Regions from separate parts of the Neobacillus camarae genome, predicted to be linked through region 2. Evidence: predicted binding sites of a transcription regulator. Region 2 holds the regulator's gene; each other region holds the start of a gene.
The links. Region 2 encodes Rex, which represses fermentation and respiration genes when NADH is low (regulators of the CRP and FNR family bind a similar motif). Its sites were predicted from a motif close to TTGTGAAATATTTCACAA; they were not measured.

Region 1 (4,548 bases), on a different contig from region 2:
GGCCCCCAGTCCACTAAAGGATTTATGAATATTTAGAATATTCAAATATGGTGTTGATTTTCATTGTTTTTTGGTTTATATTGGTATGCATGGCAATGCCTGAAAGGGCATTATTGTGGGAAGACAGTTTATTAAAACAATAGAAGGAAACAGGTTGCATGTCTGAGATTCTTAGCTACTTGAAGGGACAACAGGAAGCCATTGCCGATACCTTGATGAAACTGACGAAAGCGGAGTCTCCCTCCAATAATAAATATCTGGTGGACCGTTGTGGTGTAGTTATACGGGATGAATTTGATCGGCTTATAGGCGGTTCTGTGAAGGTCATTGAAAAAACGGTTGTTGGCAATCAATATAAATTTACTTTTGGGGAAGGCCCTGAAACAGAGCAGATTTTAATCATCGGACATATGGATACCGTTTGGGATGAAGGTGCCTTGCCGATTCGGCAGGAACAAAATATCCTATACGGCCCGGGTGTGTTTGATATGAAAGGCGGTCTCGCTGTTACTCTTTGGGCCATAAAAGCTTTAAAAGAGACGAATAGAAAACTCAATCGCAAAATAACTTTCCTGGTCACAACAGACGAAGAGATTGGCAGTGAACATTCGAAAAATATCATTTTGGAAGAAGCAAAAAAGAGTTCGGTTGTATTCATTCCCGAATCCAGCATTGCTCCGGACGGAGCGGTTAAAACGGAACGAAAAGGAACGGGGCACTTTACTATGAAAATTGAAGGGATTTCCGCCCATGCAGGGATCAATGCATGGGACGGAGCCAGTGCTATTGAGGAATTGGCCCATCAAATTCTCGATTTAAAGAAGCTGGCCGATCGCAAGACAGGGATTTCCGTTAATGCAGGAGTTATAAATGGGGGAACCCGGGTAAATGTCATTGCTAAAGAAGCATCGGCGGAGATTGATGTAAGAATCACAAAAAAAGCACAGGCAGAATCGTTAACTAAGAAAATAATCAACCGGCCAAGCTTTATTGACGGTACAAAAGTGAAAGTATCAGGGAAAATTGAACGTTTTCCGTTGGAGCGGACGGAGTCTGTTATCCGTCTGTATCAAGAATTAAAAAAAATAGCCGCTTCTCATGGATATGAACTGAGAGAAGGTTCATCCGGAGGAGCCAGTGACGGGAATTTCACAGCAGGAATCGGCATCCCGACGATTGATGGTCTTGGACCAACAGGGGATGGGGCCCATTCTGATGATGAACACGTGGATTTAGCCAACCTGCCGTATCGGGCAGCCTTACTGGCGGAAATCATCTTGAAATATGCGGCAAAGAAAAATTAGAGTGATGAACGCGACGCATTGAGAGTCAAACTGGCGAACAGACAAACCAGATGGGAACGTGTCAAATTACTTCACCTTCTTATCTGGTTATTCAAACTGATAATATTATATTGATATAACAAATTGGATGTAACCGTTTACTTTAACCTTGGGCATGGATTCGATATTCATGAGGATTTGCTCACAAACAATTTGTCAAACTTTGTTCAATATTTCACAAACTATTATCTAAAATACATGTTATGATAATTTCATAAGAAAAGAGGTCACCCCAATAAACATCACAAGGTACATAGCACATGGGGAACTAATTTTTTTAAGTAATTATGTGAAATGTTTCACAAGAAAAAGCGTCGATATTTTTTTGGGAGTTATTGTGAATTATTTCACATAAATAATTGAATGGAGTGATTTTCAATGGCAGTAGCTGAAAAAACAGTGAAGGAACAGCAAAATGTAACCAAGATGATTGATGTTTTAGTTGACAATGCGCGTAAGGCTTTGGATGAGTTCCGCAGCAACTATGACCAAGAAGGTATAGATGAAATTGTCAAACAAATGGCATTAGCAGGCCTTGATCAGCATATGACACTCGCTAAACTGGCAGTGGAAGAAACCAAAAGAGGTGTCTATGAGGATAAAATCATCAAGAATATGTTTGCTGCCGAATATGTCTATCACAACATTAAATATAATAAAACAGTTGGCATCATTGGTGAAAACGAACATGAAGGCATCATTGAGATTGCTGAACCGGTTGGAGTCATTGCAGGGGTAACACCAGTGACAAACCCAACCTCAACCACCATGTTTAAAGCATTAATTTCTATTAAAACCAGAAATCCAATCATCTTTGCCTTCCATCCATCTGCCCAAAAAAGCAGCAGCGAGGCAGCAAGAGTTTTAAAAGAAGCGGCGATTAAAGCAGGAGCACCTGAAAACTGCATCCAGTGGATTGAAACTCCTTCACTCGAAGCAACCCAAGCCTTGATGAACCATCCAAAAGTGTCCATGATTCTAGCAACCGGTGGAGCAGGAATGGTTAAATCCGCCTATAGTTCCGGTAAACCGGCCCTTGGTGTAGGTCCTGGTAACGTGCCTTGCTATATTGAAAAAACCGCCAACCTTAAACAAGCCGTTAATGACTTAATTTTATCCAAAACTTTCGACAACGGGATGATTTGTGCTTCCGAACAAGCGGTTATCATAGATAAAGAGGTTTATCAAGAAGTGAAAAACGAAATGATCGCCAATAGCGTCTACTTCTTGTCCGAAGCAGAACGGGAAAAGGTAGAAAAACTGGTCATCAATGAGCAGTCTTGCGCCGTGAACCCGATCATCGTCGGAATGCCTGCCTATAAAATAGCCGAATTAGCGGGGGTAAAGGTTCCTGAGGATACGAAAATCCTGGTAGCCGAATTAAAAGGTGTAGGACCTGCTTATCCGCTATCAAGAGAAAAATTAAGTCCAGTTCTTGCCTGCTACAAAGTCAACAGCCATGAAGAAGGCTACAAGCGTGCGGAAGAAATGCTGGAGTTTGGCGGCCTAGGCCACTCAGCAGTTATTCATTCCAATGACACAAAAGTCATCGAAGAGTATGGACTTAAAATGAAAGCCGGGAGGATTATTGTGAACTCACCATCTTCCCAAGGTGCGATTGGTGATATCTATAATGCCTATATGCCATCCTTGACACTGGGATGCGGTACGTATGGCGGAAACTCTGTATCGACAAACGTTGGGGCATTAAACTTAATCAATGTGAAGAAAGTAGCAAAGCGGAATGTAAATATGCAATGGTTTAAAGTACCTTCCAAAATCTATTTCGAGAAAAACTCGATTCAATATTTAGCCAAAATGCCGAACATTTCAAAAGCGTTTATCGTAACGGACCCTGGTATGGTTAGCCTGGGCTATGTGGACAAACTACTATATTATTTAAGAAAGCGTCCTGATTATGTGCATTGCGAGATTTTCTCTGATGTCGAACCGGATCCATCCATTGAAACAGTAGCCAAAGGTGCTGAAATGATGTCGAGATTCCAGCCGGACGTCATCATTGCCTTGGGCGGTGGTTCCGCGATGGATGCTGCCAAAGGAATGTGGCTGTTCTATGAGCACCCGGATGTTGAGTTCTTTGGGTTAAAACAAAAATTCCTGGATATCCGTAAACGGATTGTCAAGTATCCGCATCTAGGAAAACAAGCACAATTTGTGGCGATCCCAACCACTTCCGGTACAGGTTCTGAAGTAACATCATTCTCGGTTATTACAGATAAGCAAGCAAACATTAAATATCCACTGGCAGACTATGAATTGACACCGGATATTGCGATTATTGACCCGCAATTTGTGATGACGGTTCCGAAATCAGTCACAGCCGATACCGGTTTAGATGTTTTGACCCATGCAATTGAAGCATATGTTTCCAACATGGCCAATGACTTTACTGATGGGCTTGCCATGAAAGCCATCCAGTTGGTATTTGAGTACCTGCCAAGGGCTTACAAGTTTGGTGATAGAGACGAAGAGGCCCGTGAAAAAATGCATAATGCCTCTACAATGGCTGGTATGGCTTTTGCCAATGCCTTCCTGGGAATAAACCACAGTATTGCCCATAAATTAGGTTCTGAATTCCATATTCCACATGGCCGTGCCAATGCCGTCCTATTGCCGCATGTGATTCGCTATAATGCGACGAAACCGAAGAAGTTTGCTGCATTCCCGAAATATTCCCATTTCATTGCAGACAAACGCTACGCGGAAATCGCCAGGACTCTTGGTTTACCGGCAGGGTCCACCGAAGAAGGAGTCGAAAGCCTGATTCATGCCATTGTTAAACTTGCCAAAGAGCTGCAGGTACCAATGAGCCTTAAGGCAAATAACGTGGATAAAACTGAATTTGAAAGCAAAGTAGAATATCTGGCAGATCGTGCATTTGAAGACCAATGTACAACGGCCAATCCAAAACTTCCGCTTGTATCCGAATTAGCTGAAATCTTGCGTCAAGCATATAAAGGCGTTTAATCTCAGGGCAGGAAACCAAACCAATTTACGTTGGTGCTGGTTTCCTGCTTTTTACATTTATTATTTCAACTATTTACACTAAAGTTTTATAATAAAAGAAGCAAGGACAAAGCAGATGAAATAAGAAATGGGAAGGGTTGAAAAAGATTGAAATATAACTTTGATGAAATCATCAATCGAAGAGGTACATATTCGGTCAAATGGGATGGCGGGGATT
Region 2 (4,548 bases):
ATAAACTGAGCACCGATTGCAAACTCCCCGTTGATGCCTTCTTTTGTATGTTGGAGGATTTCTTGAAGCTCGGGGATTTCATCATTTGGAAACTGCTCTAATAGGGCGACTAAGCCATGGGTGCAGGTTAGCGGACAGGTCACGCCCGCTTCTCCAAGCTGATGAATTAACATTCTTTTGACAAAGCTTTCCCAAGGATGCCTTTTGCTTGAAAACAGGCCTTCTCCAAATATTCCTTGTTCGAGTTGAAGGGTTTCCATCGGCCGGACGATTCGATCAATCCGGTGGTTAAACGCGTCGTAGTGAAGCATGTAGGGACGGACTTCAGGGCGGGCAATTCGTTCGGCCAATTGATTCCATTTGGTTGATACAGTTGGGGAGAAAGTTTGCAGGGTTTTATGGATATCTTCGTACTGGGATGCGGCGAATTTTTTGACGGCTTTCTGTAAGAATGGCTCGTCCCGGTACCAGTCAAGGCTGGCACGCTTTTCGAGGAATTCATCAAAGCTATAAGAATTGGCTCCTCTTGTGGCAGCGTCCTGGGAAGCGATGTTCATTGAATGTCACTCCTTCTTATTGGGAAATTTTACAAATATTCAGTTTTATTTTAAGCTGGGAAAAGGGTAGACGTCAATGTGAGGAATGAAGATGGGGTTTAACAGGATGGGGAATTTTCTTTATAGTAAGGTTCTGGGCGGTTCATGAAGACAAAACTTGCTGATTTCCGTGATTCTTGTCCTCATGATGGCTTTATGAGGACAAAACTACGTTCATTACTGCCTTTTCTGTCCTCATGACGGCTCCATGAGGACAACATCCTGTTTATTTCTTTATTTCCTGTCCTCATGACATAATTAGGACTGATCAGCTCGCCATTAAAAAAGGAGCTGCATAAAAACAGCTCTCTTCCTAAATTCTCTCTATTGTTGCTGGGTTCTGCGATACTGGTATTGTCTCCATTGGTAGTGAATAAAACAGCCGATGCAAAATCCCAGGATAGCGACAAATGCAGCAATCATCACCAGCGCTGAAAACACATAACCGAGTGTAGTCCAGCCCAGCACAAAACTGAGAAATCCTATCCCGAGACAAGACACGGCAATCTTTTGGTTAAACTGCTGCTGCTCCCAGTCCTCCGGAATATAGGATTTGGGATCCTTCTTCAAAAAAAGCTTTGCTATTTGCATAACCGGATTAAATCCGAATAAAAGACCAAGTATTCCTGCAGTAAATGGGATCAACAAAATCCACTCATAACCAGTCACCCAGGTTAAGAGAACACTAATCACAATCACCCACTGATTGGTTTTCACAAGCGGACGTGGGATTGAACGAACTGCTTCTGCCATTTTAATCCCGACCTTTCTTATTTGTTTTATAGGTTTATATATATTTTAATCATTTCCCCCTATTTTGTATAGAAAAACTTATCGCTCAAATTTTAAAAAATACATACAATCCTACTAACTGTTATACTTAAATAAAAGATACAAAGTTAAGGACGGGGTCTCTATGATCAAAATTATCACCGATAGCTCGGCTGATTTGCCGAAACATTTAATCGAAAAATACAATATCACTGTGGTCCCGTTGACCATCATGATCAACAACGAAACCTATTCGGAAGGGGTCGACCTGACACCGGATGAGTTTTTTACAAAAATGTTCAACTCCAATGAGCTGCCAAAAACTTCTCAGCCTTCACCAGCCTTGTTTGCTGAAACCTTTAGCCGATTCAACAGTGATGACCAGCTGCTTTGCCTGACCATCTCATCCGGCCTGAGCGGTACCTATCAATCCGCCTCGCTTGGCAAAGACCTGTCAGATGCGAACGTCACGGTGTTTGATACTCTTGCCGGATCGCTAGGACATGGATTGCAACTTATCCGCGCCGCGGAACTCGCCCGTCAAGGACGGACAATGGACGAAATCCTGAAGGAGCTTACCGATTATCGTGAAAAAATGACCATCCTGGTCCTTTTAGATACGTTGGAAAATATCGTTAAGGGCGGCCGCCTCAGCAAATTCCAAGGCTCGTTAGCCAAGATTCTGAATATCAAAGTGATTTTAGAAAGAGTCGAGGGTGGAAAAGTGGAAATCAAAGAGAAGGTTAGAGGCAAGAAACGGTTTCACAACCGGACGATGGAGCTCATCCAAGAGCAAAGCAGCGATTTCTCCCATACCGTATTCGGGATTACCCATACCGGAAACACAGAAGAAGCCGAAGCGATTAAGCAAGAGCTTATCGAGAGATTCCATCCAAAAGAAGTCATTGTGAACTACATGGGGGCCACGATGGGAACATATGCCGGTAAGGGCGGCATGATTATTTCTTTCTAAAATGCTTTGTTCACTGATTTTTTTTACTCTGTTGATTGAAGTGGAAATCAACAGCCATATTGAGCAATGCCTTCAAAAAAAAAACAGACCTTTTCCGAAAAAAGGCCTGTTTTTCCTATTCTTCCTCTGCCTCTGTCTCATTCGCATTTGGATAATGCTTTAAAAAATAAACCAATGACTGCAGTTCGACCGCTAAATCGATATGATGAACCCGGATTGACGGCGGCACATTCAACCGCGCCGGTGTGAAATTTAATATCCCCTTCACATTGGTTTTCACCAGCCGGTCTGTAATTAGTTGAGCAACCGGAGCAGGAACGGTTAATATGATAACAGGGATATCTTCCTCCACTAAGTATTTTTCCAAATCATCCATGGAGTGAACGGGAACATCCCCTATGGAAGTCCCGATTTTATTCGGATCCACATCAAATGCACATTGAATTTTCGTATTATTGTTTTTCATAAAATTGTAATGCAAAAACGCCGTTCCCAGATTACCGACCCCAACTAGGGCAACCTTGGTCAATTCGTCCTGATCGAGGGTTTTACGAAAGAAAGTCAGGAGATAATTGACATTATACCCGTACCCTTTCTTCCCTAAAGCTCCAAAATAGGAGAAATCCCGGCGGATAGTTGCTGAGTCCACTTTTACGGCTTCACTTAGTTCTGCCGAAGACACCCTCTGTTTTCCGGAGGCATGCAAATTTTGGATAAATCGATAATATAAGGGCAGCCGTTTTGCTGTTGCCTGTGGTATTTTTGCTGTCTCGTTCGCCATACTCCTCACCTCTCTAATTGATTTATCTCTTCTCTAATAAAGTCTCCGTTTTTTCCTCCGGTTTTCTTTACTAAATAGGTTGGACCGATAACCATCCCTTTATCGACGGCCTTGCACATATCATATACGGTTAAAGCACAGGCCGACGCAGCTGTTAGCGCTTCCATCTCGACGCCAGTGCTTCCTTTGGTCTTTACTTCGGTTTGTATCGATAATTTATACTGATCCGCATCCTGTTGCTCCCATGAGAAGTTAACATTCACTCCGGTCAGAGGAATCGGGTGACACATCGGGATAATGTCCCATGTTTTTTTGGCGGCCATGATAGCTGCTACCTGGGCAACTGCCAAGACATCGCCTTTCTTCATTTCATTATTGGTCACTTTTTGGTAAATCTCTTTGCTGACAGTAATGCTGGAGTTGGCAAGCGCGGTACGAGCTGTTTCCGGCTTATCACTAACGTCCACCATCTTTGCCCTGCCTTCTTCATTAAAATGAGTAAATTCAGCCATTTAAAAAGCCTCCCAAAGGAATAATACTATATTTTCACGATTCTGTCTGTGAAACTTTGCACGAAATCGCTTATTTTTTTTTCCAAAAGAAACACATTCCCGAAAACCCGCCGTTTATTGCCGACCTTTTCGGAATAAGGTACACTATTTATAGGTAATTGAGGTGAAAAAATATGATTTTATTACAAGTGAACCAACTGGAAAAATATTATGGCGCTGAACTTATTTTATCGAATATAAAGCTCGAATTACAAACCCGTGACCGTGTTGCCCTTGTTGGACGCAACGGTGCCGGGAAATCGACATTGCTGAAAATCATTGCCGGCCATCTATCGCATGACGGCGGGGAAATCATCAAACCGAAAGATGTTTCCATCGGCTATTTAGCACAAAATACGGGTTTGGAATCGAACCTGTCGATTTGGGAGGAAATGCTGACTGTATTCGAGGACCTGCTTACCATGGAAAAGTCGTTAAGAAGACTGGAAGAACAAATGGCCGATCCTGATATTTTCAACAATCAGGGAAAATACGAACGGATCCTTAAAGAGTACGATCTGCTCCAAGTGAGTTTCAAGGAGCAGGGCGGCTATCAATTTGAGGCCGATATCCGTTCCGTGCTTCACGGACTAAATTTTCATGACCAGTCGCTCATCATCTCCAGCCTGAGCGGCGGCCAAAAGACCCGGTTGGCCTTGGGCAAACTGCTTTTAACTAAACCTGATATTTTAATATTGGACGAGCCTACCAACCATCTGGATATCGAAACGCTCTCCTGGCTTGAGCAATATTTACAGGGATATGACGGAGCCATTTTAATCGTTTCCCATGACCGGTACTTTTTAGATAAGGTCGTGACCCAAGTTTATGAACTGTCGCGCCGGCAAATGCAAAAGTTTACCGGCAACTATAGCG
Region 3 (4,548 bases), on a different contig from region 2:
CTTTTTTTATCCTAAGTTAGCTTCTAAACTTGTACGGACCGATAATTGTAGTCTAAACTATGATTAACGCGGCATTCTAATTGGGGATGTTTCGGTAATGTTTCATAAATACAGTAAAAAAAACAAAGGTTGGAGGAGAGCACTTGGATATCTTAGAAATTATTAATACCCGTCGCAATATAAAGGTTTTCAAGACGGAGCCTGTTGACCCTGGTATGCTTCAAATATGGCTGCAAGCTGCCGCAATGGCTCCTAACCATCGCATGACCGAACCTTGGGAAGTTTATTTGATTGGTCCGGAGACGAGAGCCAAGTTAAACCATAAAACAAATTTTGGAAATGCTCCCGTTGTATTAGCGGTGCTGTCTAAGCATGGTAAGACGGATATTGAAACAGAGGAAAACGGCTTGGCTACAGCCTGTTTCGTTCAGAACTTCAATTTAGCTGCTTGGAATGAAGGCGTGGGTACCTACTGGTCTTCTATGGGAGGAAATCCAAAAAATCGTGAAATTCTTGGGGTTCCAGATGAATATGATGTCATTGGAGTCTTGGGTGTTGGTTATCCGGAAGTGATACCAGAAATCAAGCAACGCACCCCCATCCAACAAAAATGTAAGCAGCTCCCATAGGAATTCCATCCTAAAAGCATGGAGTAATTAAAAAAGTACCCAATTTGAGCACCGCATCACTTATTGTTGAACACATCCCAACAATCGGTGGTGCGTTTTCTTATGGAGAAAAATGAATATGTCTCCCTGCCTAACAAGTTAATCATATTATCCCTTCATTTGGAGACCTTACATCATAATGTAATTATCAGGAGGTCACAAAATGGAAGTACGGTATGAAAACAATAACTTAACTTCTGCCGATTTGTCATATTTATGGACAAGCTACATGGCAGAAAGTATGTCCATTTGTGTGAATAAATATTTCCTTTAAAATATCGAGGATGAAGAAATAAAAGTCTTTATGGTCTATGCCGGGCGGGGAAACTACGGGGTATCCATTTCTGAAAGCCAAAGAAGTGGTTTAGTCGTGGAATATGCCAGGTTGAGTGCGGAAATACTGAAATATTCTGAGGATGGGGCAAACATCATGATGGCAAACGAGTGGTTGGATTAACCACCATAAACAAATCGACCGCAGCGATCTAACCGAAGGAAAAAAAGTATTGTATTCGGATATAACCTGAGAGATTCCTATTAGAAGATTCCAGTAAACGATTTCGATTTTTAAGGTACTCTGTTGACTAGAGCGGAATGTGTTCAACTCCTGCGGAAGTACGGGGCGGAAATCAACAGCCATCTTTAAAAGACCTTTTGGAAAATAAGCAATCTCTACATAAAAAAAAGGCAGGATTCCTGCCGTTCGATTTTTTTTATTCAAGTATACATCTGAAAAGGGGTACGCCCTGATAAAAGTGCAACAACTACTTCAATCTCTTTCTCTTGCTTTCTGAGTATCCCGTATATTCTTTTGAACTGTTATGGCTGCAAATATACTAAGTACAAATGACATTCCATAAAATCCTTTTTCACTTAATACAATGCTTCCTGCATTGTATAAACCGATGGCCATTAATGCAACAGATACAATAAGTGCAAACCAACTAATCCCATAATAAATATTCGTAACCGGTATACCTTCATCCTTATCCCTTACAGCTTTTTGTAAAGAAACGGATGAATATAATCCAAATATTAAAACGGCAAAGTAATATCCTTTTTCGTTCAATTGCATCCCTGCGTTATACAATCCGATGAGATAAGCCGTAACACCAACCAACAGCGCGGCCCAGGAGGCACCTTTGAAAGCGGGTGTCGGCTCTCCCTCTTTTCTTTCCACTTTCATTTTTGAATTATTTTTTCCTTTATCGAATAAAACCTCATTTTCGTTTGACATTCGAATGTTCCCCCTTTGTTTTTTTATCTATAAAGAGCACCACAGTTACGCTGTTGTGCTCCTGTCTAAATCTATTATATAGAAATTTCTTACAAAGGATAGAGAATTTTGCATAAATTCCAATTGCAATTTTTCAGTACTGATCGGGAAACTTTAAAAAGGCGCCCGATCCGTACTAGTGTTAAAGTTACAAATTACACAAACAACCCAATCTTTTAATAGATTGGGCTGTTAAATAGGGTAGCGTTATTCCGAAACTTTTTGGTTTAGGGCTTCTTTTTCCTCGTCGGTTAGCATCCGCTCGGCCATTGGATATAGGACTTGTTCTTCTTTGGCGAAGTGGCTTAAGAGTGTTTCGTAGGCACCTTTGATCAAACTGGAATTATTAATCTGTTCTTCAACAGTCAGTGCTGCTGGGGTTTCGGCACTTTTTAGAAACTCTTGAATATACCCTCTCGCCTGTTCGTGTTCGTACTCCATCACGGCAATCGGGCCGCCGTTTTTGCCGAAATATACTTCCATCATCCGGAACAAAATGTCTTCCTCACGTTCGGAATGGAATTCAAGGTCTGTAAAAAAATGTTGTACTGCGGGAACGAGTTCCGCAAAGGCATTTCCATGTGGCTCTTGTTCAACTTGATTACATAACGTAAATAATGCTTCTAGGCTGCTCCGTAATGGAGTATGTTCGCTCACTAATTTATTTAAGCCCTCTGACAGTGTGACCGGGCTGTTACAGAATAATCCGCTGTGACATCCTTGCATTGGAAAAATCCCCTTTCGAAATTACTACTATAACTATATAAAAAACGTGGCTAATTTATTGTGACCTAAATCACTAATAAAACAATTTTACAAGGAATAGCGAACATAAATTTTTTTATTGAATTTTTCAAAAAAATGGCTGGAAATTAATTTTTTTCTGTTATATAATTCATATAAATAATTTAAATTGTTATATAACACAATGGATGAAACGAAAGGGAGAAGGATATGGTGAAAATTGATGCGATTGCAAGACGAATATTGGGTTGGAAATTAAACAGATGGGATCGCTGGTATGATTATGAAACGGGGACATTCATCCATGATTCCGAGTTCCAGCCAGAGCATAACCTGGCTCACGCTATGATGATTGTCGATAAATTGGAAGCGTTGGGATACTCCTATAAAATCAATGGGCCATCAAGGGTGTGTTTCAATGATATTTGTGCCACCGGCAATACATTGGAACAAGCGATTACCAATGCCGCCTATTCTCTCATCGAACGGAATTCGTTGGGCTTTGGTGCCAACGTATGGCGGAAGATGTGCTAAAACTTAAATCTAATTCTTGGCTGTCGTGCTTAAAAGGCAGCCGTTTTTTGTTTTATTCTAAAAACAGGAAAGAGCAGCCGGTCACGAAATCTTATGTCAAAGTTATTGTTAAATCTCTAATTTTTATAGTAAAATAATACTAATTAAATAGTTATCTAGAGTGGCTGAGAGAACTGGTTCGATGATGCCACAGCAACCTGCACAAAATGCAAGGTGCTCCCACCAGCAAAGCTTGCAGCTTTGGATGATAAAACGGCCAAAACCCCTTTTGCATCCATCGTAGGAGGGTTTGTTTTATTTTACTGTTGAAAATAAAAAGGAGAAGTGGAACTCATGAACATTAGTGGATTTGCCCGGGGGTTAATGTCTAAAAATTATAATCCAGAACGGTTTCTGCTGCATGTCGCCAATTGCGTCGAGGGTCAACTGAAAGAATGGGATGAAAAGTTTGAAGTGATGGTTCTAAAACTAAAAAAATATGAAATAATTATCAGTACTGATGACGAGGATTATTATATTCCGCTTCCTGACGAGGAAATTGCTGCCTTGCAGCAAATGGGGGCCTTTGCACTGGACCATCGAATTTGGAAGGAACTAGAGGACCAAGGGCTCTCGATTGAAAGGGGCCATGGAAATTATATTGACTATGTGTTATAAAAACAAAGCATGCAGGCCTGATTCAGACCTGCATCCTTCTATATAACACTATTTTTAATGGTATTGCTGTCTGTCCCGTCAGGATCAAACACGAAAGCAGTTGGGACATTAATCGGGGACAGGTCGCCATTTTGCTCCCCAAATGCCTGATTTCGTTTGTACGAAATAAATTGGTCCACGAGTTGCATCGGACCCATGTTTGTCACGGAACCGTTGTCCATCGTGTTAATTTTAAATCCCAGCAGATTGATCGCCATTGGTGTAATAAAAATCAACTGATTCACCCCTTTTATGATGCATCATATTATGCTGTTCTTTACGGTAGGGCTGTCAATCAAATCCATATCCGACACGCCGGAAAGAGATAATAGGTTCGGAGACAAGTCGCCGTTTTGCTCCCCAATCCCTTGGTTCCTTTTATAGGATACAAACAAATCAATGTGCTGGCTGGGGCCTAAATTCACCACGGCTCCATGGTCTATCGCATTCACTTTAAACCCCAAAATCGTAAGCGATACCGGTGCAAACAGCATCATGTCACCCCTCAAGGAATCGGTATAATCGGTATAGGAGACGAAGCGAAAGAAGAAGCGGAATCGATTTGGTCTCGGTCATCGACACCGCTGCGTGTCCCGAGAAAATGGCTTCCATCGCCCATATTCTGGCCAA

Region 1: a site for Rex is predicted at 1,631-1,648, ahead of adhE (bifunctional acetaldehyde-CoA/alcohol dehydrogenase). Genes of this name have one in related genera too.
Region 3: a site for Rex is predicted at 2,729-2,746, ahead of ACY8D0_RS16895 (hemerythrin domain-containing protein). Genes of this name have one in related genera too.

Annotation. Positions count from the first base shown of each region.
Region 1 is NZ_JBUCKX010000005.1:229,608-234,155, forward strand. It holds gene ACY8D0_RS26005 (M20 family metallopeptidase) at 159-1,304, shown strand; gene adhE (bifunctional acetaldehyde-CoA/alcohol dehydrogenase) at 1,722-4,331, shown strand; gene ACY8D0_RS26015 (MalY/PatB family protein) at 4,479-4,548, shown strand, end outside.
Region 2 is NZ_JBUCKX010000004.1:171,179-175,726, reverse strand. It holds gene ACY8D0_RS22275 (acyl-CoA dehydrogenase family protein) at 1-557, opposite strand, end outside; gene ACY8D0_RS22270 (DUF4395 domain-containing protein) at 921-1,349, opposite strand; gene ACY8D0_RS22265 (DegV family protein) at 1,513-2,340, shown strand; gene ACY8D0_RS22260 (redox-sensing transcriptional repressor Rex) at 2,456-3,121, opposite strand; gene moaC (cyclic pyranopterin monophosphate synthase MoaC) at 3,127-3,633, opposite strand; gene ACY8D0_RS22250 (ABC-F family ATP-binding cassette domain-containing protein) at 3,807-4,548, shown strand, end outside.
Region 3 is NZ_JBUCKX010000003.1:345,260-349,807, reverse strand. It holds gene ACY8D0_RS16910 (nitroreductase family protein) at 144-629, shown strand; gene ACY8D0_RS16905 (DUF3231 family protein) at 973-1,125, shown strand; gene yiaA (inner membrane protein YiaA) at 1,438-1,905, opposite strand; gene ACY8D0_RS16895 (hemerythrin domain-containing protein) at 2,152-2,670, opposite strand; gene ACY8D0_RS16890 (BC1872 family protein) at 2,899-3,222, shown strand; SAM riboswitch class I at 3,371-3,476, shown strand; gene ACY8D0_RS16885 (hypothetical protein) at 3,556-3,879, shown strand; gene ACY8D0_RS16880 (hypothetical protein) at 3,918-4,151, opposite strand; gene ACY8D0_RS16875 (hypothetical protein) at 4,179-4,415, opposite strand; gene ACY8D0_RS16870 (hypothetical protein) at 4,424-4,548, opposite strand, start outside.